DNA from 2 places in the Exiguobacterium sp. s133 genome. Region 1 is predicted to be linked to the other one. Evidence: riboswitches for the same ligand, from Rfam matches in the RefSeq annotation. Region 1 holds a riboswitch; the other holds the start of a gene.
The links. Region 1 has a riboswitch for cyclic di-GMP ahead of KNP96_RS04465 (glycoside hydrolase family 191 protein). Riboswitches for the same ligand answer to the same signal wherever they lie in the genome.
Positions count from the first base shown of each region.

Region 1 (8,010 bases):
GTGCGACTTTTTTATTGAATGGCTCGATTTGATAAATCCGTGTCCCTTCAATCAAATCACCACGCGACGCATTCCATTCCATCGTCAACGTTTTTTCGATTCGTGTCCCGGTCCAGTCGAGAATCAACTGCATGATGTTCATCTCGTAACTCGTCAGGCGGTTGAAGTCGATCGCCTGGATGACGACGACTTCCTGAATCTTCCCGTCGTAGCGGATCGGTGCGATCAGTAACGGGACGTCCGTCTCGTCCATCGTCCGGATTGAGATCGCATTCGTCTTGAACATCCGTTGATAGATGCCGGTCGACGGATCGATGAATAGTGTTTGTGGCAAGACCTCTTTCTCACCGAAGCGGACGTGGAGTCGTAACGTCCGTTTTGACGCATCGACGTGATAGATGGCAAGATTCTCTGCCTTGAACGAACGTTTCAAGACATCGACGAGGCGATCGCGGACGATGTCGGCCGCCGTTTGGTCGAGCTCGAGTCCGACTTGGTAGATTTTCGTTAATGTATGATCCGAGTCGAGGACCTTCTTTTGCATTGTCGACTGCGACAGCCGGAGCTTTTCGACCGTCTCGAGCAAGTGGTTGTTTTCTTCGACGACTTCTTCGTGGCGGAGTCGTAACGATAAATAACGTTCCTGGAACGAGGTGCTAAAAATCCCGCAGACCATCGCGACGAGGAAGTGGAAGATGATCCAGCTCAGTTCCGTCCTGTCGTATAAAAATAAGAGAATGTCCGAACCTTCGACCGACAGGAAAAACAGGTGGTACAGCATCGTCATCGTGAAACTGACGAACGCCCCGAGCAGACCATAGCGGAGGGCGAACAATAAAATATAAAAGATTAACGGATCAATTGCCCAATTCGAGACCGAAAGGCTAAACATATAGTCAAGAATACCGATAAGTAAAATACTAGCTAGCATTTCTATCCATTTGACTGTATTTCTATGCTGTGTGTAAATCATGGCACACTCTCCTTAAAATAGTTATTTACATTTTTATTAGCAGTGGTAAGATTTAGTCAAACAGGCAATTACAACTAAATATCGAGAAGGGCAAACTTACTGAAAAGTAAGGGCGCAAAGACATGGGTCGTCGATCTTCGGATACCGATCGCCAGTCTGCAATGCCGCAGCCGCTCTCTGATAAAAAATCAGGAGGCTACTAACCATGGGTATTATCTCACTCAAACGCGTGACGTCTTTTTTGTGCATTCTTTTTTTAGGAGTGTTACTAATGACACCAATCACGGGCAAAGCTCAATCAACGAATCCACTCGATTCCGTCAGCTCGTATAAGGTCTACTACGATGCACCGACGAAATCAAAAATCAAGAAGATGCAAAAGTATGATGTCATGATCATCGAACCGGTCTTTTATTCAGCGAAACAAATCGCAGAAATTCAAAAGTACGGCACGAAAGTCTACGGCTACATCAACACGATGGAAGCCGACAACTGGAACACGGACTTGATGGCGCAATTAAAGGAATCAGATTTCTTCCACCGTGATGGACAACGTGTCCACTACGCGGAGTGGGATTCATACTTAATGGACATCAACTCGAAGCATTACCAAGCGGTCCTCATGCAAGAAGTCGAAAAGCAGGTCGTCAATAAAGGACTCGACGGTGTCTTCTTGGATACAGTCGGCGACATCGACAACGAACATGCCGACCAACCAAAGATCCTTGAGCAGCAGCAAGTCGCGATGACGAACTTCTTGAAGAGCGTCAAGACGAAACATGCGGATCTCTCATTGATTCAAAACTGGGGCTTCGGGACATTAAAATACCATACGTACCCGTACATCGATGGCATCATGTGGGAAAGCTTCAACTACTCGACGGTCGCAAAAGACCAATGGTCAAAAGACCGGATGGCAGATCTTCAGGAGTTGAACGAAGAAGAAGACATCAAGACATTGACGATTTCTTCTAAACAAGGTGCGAAAAGTGCGAAGTACGCGAAAAAGAATGGCTTCATTCACTTAAAATCAAACAAGACACTCAATTACAATAAATTCTAATCCACTTGAATATAATCTCATAACCGATTACTCAATTCCAATTCTGAGTGCTCCTGCATGAGACAATTATACAGGATGCACAAAACAAAACCGGTCACTTTTCAGAGGCAGGTCAACGAATTGAAACATCGAACGCAAAAAGAGGTCCAAGCGATAGTTATCGCTTGGACCTCTTTTGATGCTTGTAAACACTCACTTTTGTTCTCTTTAGTCTCGACTATACAAATCACGTGTATAGACTTTCTCTTCAACATCATTCAACTCCGAATGCATCCGGTTTGAAAGAATGACATCTGACTCTTGCTTAAACGCTTCAAGATCACGGATGACGCGTGAATTGTAGAATGTATCTTCCGTCAAGACAGGTTCGAAGACCGTTACTTCGATCCCCTTCGCCTTGATTCGCTTCATGATGCCCTGAATCGATGAGGCACGGAAGTTATCCGAGTCTGTCTTCATCGTCAGACGATATACGCCGACGACTTTCGGATTTTGTTTGATGATTGTATCTGCAATATAGTCTTTCCGTGTCCGGTTCGCTTCAACGATCGCCCCGATGATGTTGTTCGGTACTTCATCATAGTTCGCGAGCAGCTGCTTCGTATCTTTCGGTAAGCAGTAACCACCATAACCGAATGATGGGTTGTTATAATGATTGCCGATTCGGCTATCGAGTCCGACACCTTCGATGATTTGTTTTGTATCAAGGTTACGGACTTCGGCATATGTATCCAGTTCATTGAAGAACGCGACGCGCATCGCGAGGTACGTATTCGAGAACAACTTGATGGCTTCTGCTTCTGTTGAATCTGTCAAAAGAATCGGCACATCCTTTTTGATGGCTCCTTCAAGTAACAGATCAGCAAACTGCTGTGCGCGTTCCGATTGCTCGCCGACGACGATACGTGAGGGATAAAGATTGTCATGCAGCGCCTGTCCTTCACGCAAGAACTCTGGGGAAAAGACGATGTTCGGTGTATCAAACTTTTCTTTTAACTCTTGTGTATAACCGACTGGCACCGTCGATTTGATGACCATCGTCGCATCTGGATTGATGGCAAGAACCGTCGCGATAACGCTCTCGACCGTCCGAGTATTAAAGTAGTTCCGTGTTGGGTCATAATCTGTCGGAGTCGCAATAATGACGAATTCCGCATCTTTATAGGCCTCAAAATTATCGGTTGTTGCATGGAGATTCAATTCTTTATTTTGTAAGAAACTTTCGATTTCTGCATCAACGATTGGTGATTTGCGATCATTGACGAGCTCAACACGTTCTTTAATGATATCAATTGATGTAACTTCATTATGCTGAGCGAGTAAAACGGCCATCGAAAGTCCGACGTATCCTGTTCCTGCTACTGTAACTCTCATACGTCACCTATTTTCTTTTTTTAGATATTAGTTTTGAAAAAAGATCAAAAAAATCTAAAAATATTTTTTTATTCAAAAAAATTAAAAATAAATAGATAAGTAAGTATATATACTCAGAAGTTGAAGAAAATGAAACCGATAGTGATAAACAAATTAAAGTTACTATTTGAATACAATCTATTGTCTTATTCCATGATATCTTCACAATTTTTTTCGAGTGATACAATCTTATTATCCAAATCAACATATAGCTAAACAACGTTGCAAAAGATGCACCATATGCACCATATGAAGGAATCAAGAAAATATTAAGAAAAATATTTAGAATTCCTCCATATGCAGTAGAGTAAAATAAAAATCTCGTTAACATAGCAGAGGTATATATCGTTCCTAAATAAGAAGCAAGTCCATTAAAAAAATATGCTACTAACAAAATTGGAACAAAATAAAAAGCTTCTTTAAATGTTTCTCCAAACATAATTAATGAAATTGGTTTTGCAAAAATAATTAAAGCTGAACAAACAAGAATATTAATACTAAAAAGTGTTCTATAAACCTTCGAAAAGCTTTCAATTCTTCCTTTTTCAAACTCTTCCACTGAAGAAATTTGCCAAGCTTGCATAAAAATACTTGTAATTGTGTTAAGTAAGGATGGAACTTTATAAGCCATTGAATATAAACCAGTAACACTAACTCCTGAAAAATAATTTAATACATATTTGTCTGATGTGTTACTCACCCACCAACTTAAGGAATTAGGAATCATAGGAAATGAATAGTTGAACATTTTTTTTCTAAGAGCAATATTTGGTTTTTTTAAAAGATAACTTAAATCAATTTTCAATAATACGATATAAAAAATAATTATTAGAGTTCCTGATACGATTAAAGAAATGTAGTATCCTTCAATTCCTAATCTGTAGATATAGAGCAGTATAAGATTAAAACTTAACAAAGTAATAGTATCTAATATACTTAACTTTATAATTAATTTTATTTTTTCAATTCCTCGAGCATAGTACAATAATAAGTTTTTTAATGATGTAATTAGATAACTTAAAACAAAAAATATATAATACTTATCTAAATTCAAAAAATTTAAGATTAACGGAGAGAATACACAGACGATTATAAATCCCACTATCGTCACTTGAAAACCGATACCAAGTATTACTCTAGGATCTTCTTTTTTACTTAATAAAAATCTTAAAACAGCTTCATGAATATTGAGTGCGAAAATAGGTAATAATAAACTAACAGTTACAGTTATTAAATCAATAATTCCATATTCGCTGGTTTCAAGACTTCTTGCGTACAGTGGAACTAGTAAAAAAATTAATATTCTTGTCGAAAATGATCCTATTGCAAATAAAAATGTATTCGATAAAAGTTTTTTCAAAAATGAATTTTGTTTACTCATTAATTAATACATTTCCTTTTTCCAATGCTTCACTTAAATATATCAAAGAGTCTTTCCGATATTCGGACATTAGCTTGTTAATCTCAATATAATTCATATAATCTTCTTTTAAAGAAATTGAACTATTTATAACACGAGATTGAATTTTAAAGATATTGATAATGTTCTCAAGCCTCGAATTCACTCCAAATTTTTCATCTAATAGTTCCACGTACAATTCTTTATTAAGGTTTAAGCTTAATGCTACACCGTGGAATGAGTTAGTAACAACATATTCCGCATTATTAATTATATCTAACCATTCTTCAGGCCCAGCTGTTTGAACATAAGTTGCTTTGAGTGGTTGCCTCGGATTTCCGTTAATTGTTAGTATTTCTATGTTATTTATTTCGGCTAATTTTTTAGCAAATTCAACAAGTGTTTTGGAATATGCTCTTTGATAAATAACGAGATATTTTCGACCTGGTTTTGTATATTTTTTCTTTGAACTATTTGCTAATTCCAGCCATTCATTTCTATTTATAAGTAGACTAGGATCAATAACCACCTGAGGTTTTCTTAAGCCCATTTCCGTTACAATATTAGCTCCGGCAGGTTCCCTAACAGATATTGAATTAAATGATTTTAGATATTTAGAATACATGTCTGTTTTTTCAATTGGAATAGTGCTTACTCCGAAGCTAGCAGCATAACTAGTTTTTTTAAAATGATCAGTTGTCTCTCCAAGTAAATAGTTTTTATCAGAATCAGTAACTTTGTAATTCCAAACTTGATCACTACCAACTACAATTTTAAAATACCCTTGTGATATTTTATTATTTATATCTGAAATCTCCTTACTCTTACCTATTTTATTCAAAAAATTATCAAATCTTTTTCTTCGAATAAACCACATAGGCGATTCCAATATCTGAAAAGCACTTCTTACAAATCCCTTTGTAGAGTAAAATCTTTTATATGAATCTCTTTTTTCAAGTTCCAAATTTCTATAATCTATAATTTCGGCATTGTACCCTAATTTTTCAATTGATTTTACTAAACCATATGCTTGCAACACAGCTCCATAATTCAACGATCTATGGAAAGTTAATACCCCCACTTTTTTCTTCATATAAATTTTCCCTCTTTCTGTGATTCATTTTTTACATTTAAATAGTAAGGAACACTAGTAGAAATAATATATATACCTAATATGAAGTAATCATATAGCGGATTACCTGTAAAACCATATAGTATAAAAATAAATTGGATGTATATTGAAAATAAAATTTTATCAAGGAAACTATAATTCTTTATGTCTTTTTCATCCAATAATAATTTTATGCTAAAAATTAAAAAACTAGTAATCAAGATTATAAATATAATTAAGGCAAATATTCCTGATTCTGCCCACAATTGAAGATAAATATTATGACCTTTAATATTCAACGTCTCTTCAATCGACCCTATTCCATTACCTAAAATAGGATTTTTACTGATCATTTCTAGCACTCGCTTATATATATCTACACGACCAGTAGAAATATCTTCATCAAAAAGATAGTAATTTAATAAATAGGAATTAATACTTAACATCCATACTAATATAGTAATTATCGTTATAAAAAATGTAATTATTAAGCCTTTTATTTTTTTTAATTCCATTTTTTTATATAATAAAATAATTAATATAAACAATATAGTTATTATATTAAACAACAATAATCCTCTTTTTTCAGTAAGCAATAAAGCATAGAAGCCTAATAATAAAAGTGTTGATAAAAACATTCTTATTTTTAAAGTTTTACTTATATATAGTTTAGAAATTACTAGAGCAATAAAGATTGTTATAAAAAATGCATTTGATCCTACCTGTCCTGTAATACCTGCATATTTACCTCTCATTTGTTGCGAAAAATTTACAAGATATACTGATCTTTCCAATATTAAGTAGTTTATTTTATTGACTGTGCTTGGAGAAAGCCATTGTACATAAGTAGCTAAGATATGTATAGAAGAAAATAAAATATTTGAAAACATAAACATTGAAATCCAGTTTCCGCTGTTAATAAGAGAAGTACGTAACAAATAAAGCATAAGAAGAATCAACAAAAAAGTATATGCCTCTAATTTATTATTTGAATACAAAGTACTAATAAAAATAACACTTAAAAAGCATCCCCATATATAATCTTCTTTTCCAAAAATAATTTTTTTGAAATAATTTTTGGAAGAATAGTCAATTATACATAAGAGTACATACACCACAAAAATGTATTGGATCGAATTAAACACGTAAGAAAAATACAAAAAAGACATTACTAAAAACAAAAAAACATTAAATGTTTTCATGATCTTTTATGAGTAAAAAAAGTATTATTTTTAGTCAACAAGCCTTCTTTAAACCTGATAGCTATATTTTCCCACAAAAAGGTTTTTGAATGTTCAAAAGCATTATTAGACAATTTTCCGTGGTTATCGATAACATAATTAACTGCTTCTTTAATTTCAACATAAGATGTAGGATCTACAGGCACCCCAACTAAATTATCCTCAAATTGTCTATCGAACCCTTCATTTTTTGTATAAATTAACGGTAATCCTTGTGTCATTGCTTCAGCATAAACCAACCCAAATGATTCTGTTTTTGAAATCATAATAAATATATCAGCTGACCTATAATAACTTAAAAGGTCTTCTTTGTTAGAGAAATCTATTATTTCGATATATTCTCTATTTATCAAGTTATTTTTTATTTTCATATCTTTCGAATTTTCGCACTCTCCAATTATGGTTAGTTTAAATTTCGTTTTATTTTTTTCTTTATTTAATTTTTGTACACAATCTGCTAAAAAGATTAAATTTTTGTTTTTATTTATTTTACCAACATATAATAACTTTATTTTCTCCTTGTCTAAACAGTTCTCGAGCTTATGGTTATTATTTATCCAAAATTTTTCAATCCCAAATGGTATACACAATGCCTTTTCATTAATTTCTTTTTGAACATCGCTAGAGATATATTGTTTTAATACTCGATCTTTATAGGCAGCGGAAGTAAAAATTATTGACGTTGCATTCTTCAGTATATTTTCTCCATTTTTTCTTAAATGAATCATTTTTTTAAAGTATTTATTCACATCTGTATTTGTAACTATTACCGAATAAGGAATACTCAATTTTTCACTCAAATCCATTGCC
Region 1 is NZ_JACSMK010000002.1:389,349-397,358, forward strand. It holds gene KNP96_RS04460 (hypothetical protein) at 1-973, opposite strand, end outside; cyclic di-GMP riboswitch class I at 1,053-1,137, shown strand; gene KNP96_RS04465 (glycoside hydrolase family 191 protein) at 1,245-2,036, shown strand; gene KNP96_RS04470 (nucleotide sugar dehydrogenase) at 2,244-3,410, opposite strand; gene KNP96_RS04475 (lipopolysaccharide biosynthesis protein) at 3,418-4,830, opposite strand; gene KNP96_RS04480 (polysaccharide pyruvyl transferase family protein) at 4,823-5,941, opposite strand; gene KNP96_RS04485 (O-antigen ligase family protein) at 5,938-6,849, opposite strand; gene KNP96_RS04490 (glycosyltransferase family 4 protein) at 7,158-8,010, opposite strand, start outside.

Region 2 (8,010 bases), on a different contig from region 1:
TTGCGAAAAAAGTTTACGTCACATACCGGAAAGACTGTTTCACAGGTCACGAGGCACAAGTCGACCAACTCGTCCGAAGCTCAGCCGTCTGTCTCCTCAACACGACGATTCATAAGTTGATCGCAAGCGACGATCACCACCGGATTGCGTCCGTCGAATTGATTGATTGTGCGACGGACGTGACAAACATCGTTGACGTCGATGAAGTCATCATCAACCATGGCTACGAACGGGAAGCAGAGTTGCTCGCGAACTCGGAACTCGACATCAAACAAGTCGACGACTTTTACATCGCCGGTAACGCGTCGAGCGAATCAAGTGTACCGGGATTGTATGCAGCAGGAGATATTTTGACGCATGACGGAAAGGTGAACTTGATTTCGGGTACATTCCAGGACGCGGCAAACGCCGTCAACCGGGCGAAGCAGTTCATTGAACCGGATGCTGCCAAAGTCGCGATGGTCTCATCCCACAATGAAGTTTTCAAAAAACGGAACCGTGAATTGATTCAAGAAATGGTCAACGAAAAGTAAAAAACACCTGTCTTAAAGATCGCCCCTCGTCACATGGACGTCGGTCGTCTTTAGAGCAGGTGTTTTTTTGTTTAAGGATTAATCTTCATCTTCATGGTCGTCGTCCGAGTCATCATCTGAATCATCATCTTCGTCCTGACCTTGATCATCGTCTTGCTCGTCTTCTTCAACGTGACGGTGCTCTGATTTCGTTTCTTCGTGATCGAAGTACTCGAGTTCAATCTCCAACTCGTAAGAACCAGAGAGAGCGAATAAGCTGACGAGTTGTGCCCGTAATTCCTCTTCCGTCATCTTCGGATGTGACTCGATGAACTGAATCAATTGGCGGACACGGGTTTCATCGACCGTTGCGTCATTCGTTTTGACACGCAGCTGACTCTTCTTCTTTTTAAACTGGTATTTAATCTGACTTTGCGTCGTCTCTGTCGCGAGAGCAATCTTCATTTTTTTCAGCATATCTTCATAGCGGTGACCGACCTTGTTGCGTTCTTTGCCATCGAGAATTCCATCACCATCAGAATCCCGTTTGTATGGTTTTGTCCCAAGCTCGAGTTCGATGGCGTTAGTTAAGCCATCACGGTCCGTATCTTCATGTGCGTCGCTGATCTTATCGCGGTCGCTGTCTTTCTTCCGTGGATTGAGTTTGAGCTTATATTCGGTGTAGTTGCTTAAGCCGTCATGGTCCGTATCTTGCTGCGCAAGTTTTTTCCCTTTAAGCTTGTACTTCTTTTCCCAGTTGTCATGGATTCCGTTCTTGTTGCGGTCATGCTTCGATGTTTTACTCTTGGCATCGATTGAGCCGAGCGGCGTCAGCATCAACGCACAAGCGAGGCCGGCAGTAACGACATAATTGATTTTTTTCATGTGAACGTAGTCTCCTTTTGTGAACTTCGGTAACTGGCAAGCATAGCTTGAAGCGGTAGCCCCTATAGTTTTGCGTCACCACATTTCTGTGGGTTTGCCCGTTCGATTCCGGTGAAGAACCGTATATTCAGTATAAGTGATTTGTTTCTATGGATAGATAAGGGTTTTTGATAATGAGTCAGTAAAATATATGTTTTGTACGAAGGTTAATTCATGAAAGAGATGCATGCGAAAAGATTTTTCTTCTCGTGCTTTCCTCGGGCGAGGCGTAAGCCGTTGCTTCTTGATTCTAGCGAACAAGAAGCAGGGTCTTACTTGCCTCTGACAGCGCAAGGGGTCTTGCGCTTTTTCCCGTAGGAGTCACGAGAAGTAACTCTTTTTTTGGTCACTTCGATTATTTCGAAACGGGAACAAGCTGACGATAGCGCGTCTAAAAAACTGTTCGCCTGATTTTCCATAAGGATACAGTGAGCAAGAGACAAAAAAATCCGCCCTTTCACGAACTGAATCGGTCAAGAGGCGGACAGGTTACTTATTCTTTATCATTTTTTTTGTTTTGTTCCTTCTCAATCATCTTCTTCGCGGCCATCCGGAAGCGGAAAATCAGATAGAGACGGTAAAAGTCGATTGCTGCGAACAGCGTCAACAGAATCGTCCAAAAGTTAAAGACGGTTCCTGCCTCGATCGAGTTGCTGTACGCGAGGTACATGAACAGAATACCGAACAGGGCATAAAATAATGCCATGAAGTTTGAGCCTTGGCGCATGAAAACACTACCTTTCGTAAGTTAAGTCATTGCATAGAGTGCGAGTACGACAATTCCGTTATTGAAAACGTGAATCGCAATCGGTGCTATGATGCGGCGCGTTTTGACGAAGACGAGTGAGAAAACAAAACTCATCGCGACATAAATCAAAAACTTGTTGTCTCCGTGGATGAACCCGAAGATAACACCACTGAGAACGAAGCTGAAGACGAAGTTCAGTTTTGTCGACAAGTTCCCGAACATAATGTGACGGAATAAAAATTCTTCCATGATCGGTCCGAGTAAGACGACCATCAGCTGTAAAATCGGGATGACTTGGATTGCTTTCATGATGTCATCCGTATTTTGTGATTTCGCGACGTTTTCGAGTCCACCAGACATCCAGGCATCAAGAAGGTTGACGCTAATCAGTAAGGCGTAAAGCAACACGATTCCGATCCCAATCCACTTTAATGTGTCGATCGGATCCGTCTGATTGCCTTCTGCTTTCCACTTCTGCCAGTCAGGACGAAGACAGAAGAACGAGACGATGACGGCAACGGTAAAGCCAATCGCAAGCCACCAGCCGAGGACACCCGGAATTTGGCTTTTTGAGAGAAAGCTCGGGAATGTTGCCGGTACGAGCTGGACGATCAAATAAATCACAATCGGAATGATGTGACGGATTTGCCACTTATCAGCCATGTTGAACGGCAGATTGACGGAATTTTTCATCGGTCGGGACACAACTCCTTTGTATTGAAGGTACTGTCCCGATTGTAACAAACAAACAGGCCGGGCGCACGAATGGTGATGGTTCAAAGATGGCGATTTCGGGAAAACGGATAAGGGTTCAGGGTTGAATTTCGATTGAAAACCGTTTAAGATAAAAATATGTTAGCACTCCATTAAAGTGAGTGCTAAAAAACAGTCATTTTCAAGGAGGATGTTTCGCATGTTAAAACCACTTGGTGATCGCATCGTGATCGAAGTCGTTAAAAAAGAAGAAACAACACTCGGAGGAATCGTTCTTCCTGGGTCAGCGAAAGAAAAGCCACAAGAGGGTAAAGTCATCGCTGTCGGTACAGGCCGTGTGACAGAGCAGGGTGTACGTGTACCACTTGAAGTGAACGTCGGCGACCATGTCATCTACGCGCAGTATGCCGGGTCAGAAGTCAAGGTCGATGGCAATGAATACTTAATCTTACGCGAAAGCGATATTTTAGCAGTAGCACAATAATAAAAGGGGGATTTCAGTCATGGCAAAAGATATCTTATTCAGTGAAGAAGCACGCCGCGCGATGCTCCGCGGTGTCGACGCATTAGCAGACGCAGTCAAAGTGACGATCGGACCAAAAGGACGTAACGTCGTTCTCGAACGTAAATTCGGTTCACCACTCATCACGAACGATGGTGTGACAATCGCAAAAGAAATCGAACTTGAGGACCACTTTGAAAACATGGGTGCGAAACTCGTCGCGGAAGTCGCGTCGAAAACGAACGAAATCGCAGGGGATGGTACGACAACAGCGACAGTCCTCGCACAAGCGATGATTCGTGAAGGACTCAAAAACGTCACAGCGGGCGCGAACCCGATGGTCATCCGTAAAGGAATCGAAAAAGCGGTCCGCCGTGCCGTCGAAGAGCTCCACGCCATCGCAAAACCGATTGAAGGCAAAGAAGCAATCGCACAAGTTGCGGCGATTTCTGCTGCTGACGAAGAAGTCGGTCAATTGATCGCGGAAGCAATGGAACGTGTCGGTCAGGACGGTGTCATCACGATCGAAGAATCACGTGGCTTCACGACAGAACTCGACGTTGTTGAAGGGATGCAGTTCGACCGTGGATATGCGTCACCATACATGATTACGGATTCCGACAAGATGGAAGCGGTGCTTGAGAACCCGTACATCTTAGTCACAGATAAAAAAATCTCGAACATCCAGGAAATCTTGCCGGTCCTCGAGCAAGTCGTCCAACAAAATAAACCGCTCTTAATCATCGCGGAAGACGTCGAAGGCGAAGCACTCGCGACACTCGTCGTCAACAAACTCCGTGGTACGTTCAACGCGGTTGCGGTGAAAGCACCAGGCTTCGGTGACCGCCGTAAAGCGATGCTCGAAGACATCTCGATCGTCACAGGGGCAGAGTTGATCACAGAAGAGCTCGGTCTTGATTTGAAAGAAACACAAATCATGCAACTCGGCCGTGCGTCGAAAGTCGTCGTCTCAAAAGACAACACGACGATCGTCGAAGGACACGGACACAGTGATTCAATCGAAGCACGTGTCGGCGCCATCCGTGCGCAAATCGAAGAAACGTCAAGCGACTTCGACCGTGAAAAACTGCAAGAGCGTCTTGCGAAACTCGCGGGCGGCGTAGCTGTCGTCAAAGTCGGAGCAGCAACAGAAACGGAACTGAAAGAACGCAAGCTCCGGATTGAAGATGCACTGAATGCGACACGTGCAGCCGTCGAAGAAGGAATCGTTGCCGGTGGGGGAACAGCCTTTATTCACGTGACGAAAGCCGTCGAATCGATTCTTGCTGTCTCAACAGGCGACGAAGCGACAGGCGTCAACATCGTCCTTCGTGCGCTCGAAGCACCACTCCGTCAAATCGCGGAAAACGCCGGTCAAGAAGGTTCAGTCATCGTCGAGCGTCTCAAACATGAAGCGCAAGGCATGGGCTACAACGCCGCGACAGACGAGTACGTTGACATGATTGAAGCGGGAATCGTCGACCCGGCGAAAGTGACGCGTTCAGCACTTCAAAACGCAGCGTCTGTTTCAGCGATGTTCCTGACGACGGAAGCCGTCATCGCCGATAAACCAGAACCAGCCGGATCTGCTCCTGCAATGCCTGATATGGGCGGCATGGGTGGAATGGGCGGCATGATGTAAGACATTTCATCTTTAAGTACCGAATCCTAGCAAATAGGGTTCGGTACTTTTTATTTGCAATAGTATACTTAATATTTGAAAGAACTACATAAACAGTATGTATCATTTTTTTAGGTGAGAAGAGAGGAGGCCATCAAGTGAATGAAATTTTAAAGGGGATGTTGACGTCAGGTACGCTCATTGTAGCAATCGGAGCTCAAAATGCGTTTGTTCTAAAACAAGGTTTATTGAAAAACAATATTTTCTGGGTAGTCCTAGTATGTTTCTTATGCGATGTGTTACTGATGTGTACCGGCGTACTAGGAGTCGGTACTGCTATTAAAAATAATACTTTTGCGAATGTCGGTCTTGCGATTGTCGGAGGACTATTTCTGCTCTTATACGGATTCAAATCTTTGCGTAATGCGTTGTCTTCATCAAGTGCAATCGACATTTCAACTGATGCCAAAATTATCCCTATTCACAAGACGATCTTACTCACATTAGCGATTACACTTTTAAATCCACATGTATATTTAGATACAGTCGTCGTGATAGGGGGAATAGCTGGGACTTTGACATTGGATCAAAAAGTTAATTTCTTAATCGGGGCCTTGATTGCATCGTTTGTATGGTTTTTGGGTCTGGGTTATGGGGCGAGATGGCTAATTCCTGTATTTAAAAAACCAATAGCATGGAAGGTTTTAGATTTTGGAATAGGTTGCTTGATGTTTTGGCTCTCGTATCAATTGATTCAGTTTGCGCTAGAAACTCTCTGAAAATTGATATTTTATCGACTACTTTTAACAAGTATAATGATTTAATACTTCTATTTAAAAATACTTTAGAATAGAAAAGTGAAACTTATTTTGATTTTTTTATGTATAGAGTTTAAAGGTTGAAAAATAAACTGTTTAATTACTTTAATGGTATAAATACTAATTTTATTAAAGGTGGATTATATGGCGAAAATTGAAATTACATCAATTGTTGAAGGCGGGAAAAAAGTTGGAAAGTTAATTAAAGATAATCAAAAAGAGATCTTAGCTGGGATGGGTGTAGCCAAAACGGGAATCAAATTATTAAAAGAGAATACGGGAAATAAAAAAGAAAATCAAATAATAAAAAAGAAGTTATCTTATAGAGAACAAATGTATAAGAAGTACGAGAATGAAATACTGCCAAAATTAGATAGTCAAAATCGACTTGAACTTTTTCAATACATAGACGACATCGAACAATATGTTCAACAATTAAAAGAAGAAGAAAAAAGAGAAAATAAACTTAAAAAGCCTTTATACGAGAAAAAAATAAAAAAATGGGACTCTCTTTTAATGCAAATTCGAAACAAAATGAGTACTAAAGATTATCTTGAATTCATTAAAATTTACAACGATCCACATTATCAAAGTAATTATTTCAAAGGGTTTGAAGGGCATGTTGAGAAATTTAAAACGTATATTGGTACTAAAGAAAATGATGCTTTCCTAAAGTATTTGGAAAAAACAACTGGTCGAGACATTGAAAAAATCAAAAAAGACTTCATGATAATAGAGTGAATTTTAAGAAATATAACCAGTTCCTGCAGGGGATACATATGATCAATCGATTCGAGGAAGAACTAGTAATCGTTCAGCTCCATACCGATTTTTTCTTTTTCGAATAATCTTTTTGGCTGAATAAGTACTTAAAATCGATGTTCTTGTAGATATCATTTTGATTTCAGAACCCTTTTTTAGACGCATGCATCGTTGTCATTCTGTAAAAATTTTGCTTCAAGTTTGGCATCTGATTCATATAGGTCGATTCATATTTTTAAGGGTTTATCTTGATAACCTCCTAAGGTTAAAAATATAAGTATTGAAGTTTTCCACCTATTGCAAATTGCAATGATTACATGATTTTTAAGTACTTCTGTCTTTCTTTATGTGCCAAAAAAAGATTAATTTTAAGAAATTATAAGACAGGTTGTGAAAGGTGGAAATCTATGAAGAAAAACGCAGAAATCACAATTCAACCTTTAACGGAACAATCCATAACTATCATCAACGACACAAATGAATCGTTCCCTATCATTGGTAAAGTCCTTCCTCGTTTTTCTGATGGCATTTGGTCTTACGAAGAACAGTTATACGATACCCTATCAGAAATCCGTTTCCCGGATGACACACTGGATTGGTCTACTTATATCGACAGCAGTGAAAAAATTGTTTTGTTAGCTTTTCATGAGAACGAATGCATTGGGCAAATCCGTCTCGTCAAAGACTGGAATCGTTTGGCCTACATTGAAAATATCGCTGTCCGAAGCAGTTTTCGGAAAAGTGGCGTCGGCCATTTGTTGCTTGAAGCAGCCGAAACCTGGGCGAAGGAACAGTCGTTGATCGGCTTATCGCTTGAAGCGCAAAACGATAATTTGATTGCCTGCCGTTTTTATGCCAAAGAAGGATTTGTGCTTGGTGGGGTAGATACGCTGAAACAGTCTGCTAATCCGGAAATTGATATCACGTTGTACTGGTATAAACTGTTTGAGAAGACTAAAGGAACTGCCGATGAACAAAGATGAATTGATCGCATTAGCGGGGCAGATGTCGATTGATGAATATGTGTACGATGAAGAATGGGGTTATTCTACGAGTGAAGGGCCGCCGTCTGACTTGGCTTATGAAACAGCACGGCGTTTTCAGGATATTCAAATGCTTCCTGTGTTAATGGACCTGCTTGAACAGACTAAGCGACTAGAAATGAAACAGTATTTCTACTTTATGCTTGGGACAATTGGGATGAATACAGGTGACGTACGTGTTGCTGATTTTCTGTTAGAACGGCTGGCGCAAGAGACGAAGCCGACACTAATTGTCAGCATCCTCGATGAACCGGCGAAACAGGAACGGGTACATGACGCGACGGATATCATCCAGTGTGTCGAGGATTCCCGTTCGGCTATTCGAAATTCGGCGATTGATGCACTCGGCTCCTGTCGGGGGGCTTT
Region 2 is NZ_JACSMK010000010.1:19,123-27,132, forward strand. It holds gene KNP96_RS12670 (NAD(P)/FAD-dependent oxidoreductase) at 1-533, shown strand, start outside; gene KNP96_RS12675 (hypothetical protein) at 612-1,397, opposite strand; cyclic di-GMP riboswitch class I at 1,423-1,506, opposite strand; gene KNP96_RS12680 (DUF4305 domain-containing protein) at 1,930-2,163, opposite strand; gene KNP96_RS12685 (CPBP family intramembrane glutamic endopeptidase) at 2,185-2,877, opposite strand; gene groES (co-chaperone GroES) at 3,098-3,382, shown strand; gene groL (chaperonin GroEL) at 3,402-5,042, shown strand; gene KNP96_RS12700 (LysE/ArgO family amino acid transporter) at 5,180-5,800, shown strand; gene KNP96_RS12705 (hypothetical protein) at 5,984-6,580, shown strand; gene KNP96_RS12710 (GNAT family N-acetyltransferase) at 7,009-7,584, shown strand; gene KNP96_RS12715 (HEAT repeat domain-containing protein) at 7,571-8,010, shown strand, end outside.
Region 2: it holds a riboswitch for cyclic di-GMP, as region 1 does, so the genes downstream of both, KNP96_RS12675 (hypothetical protein) here and KNP96_RS04465 (glycoside hydrolase family 191 protein) in region 1, are expected to answer to the same signal.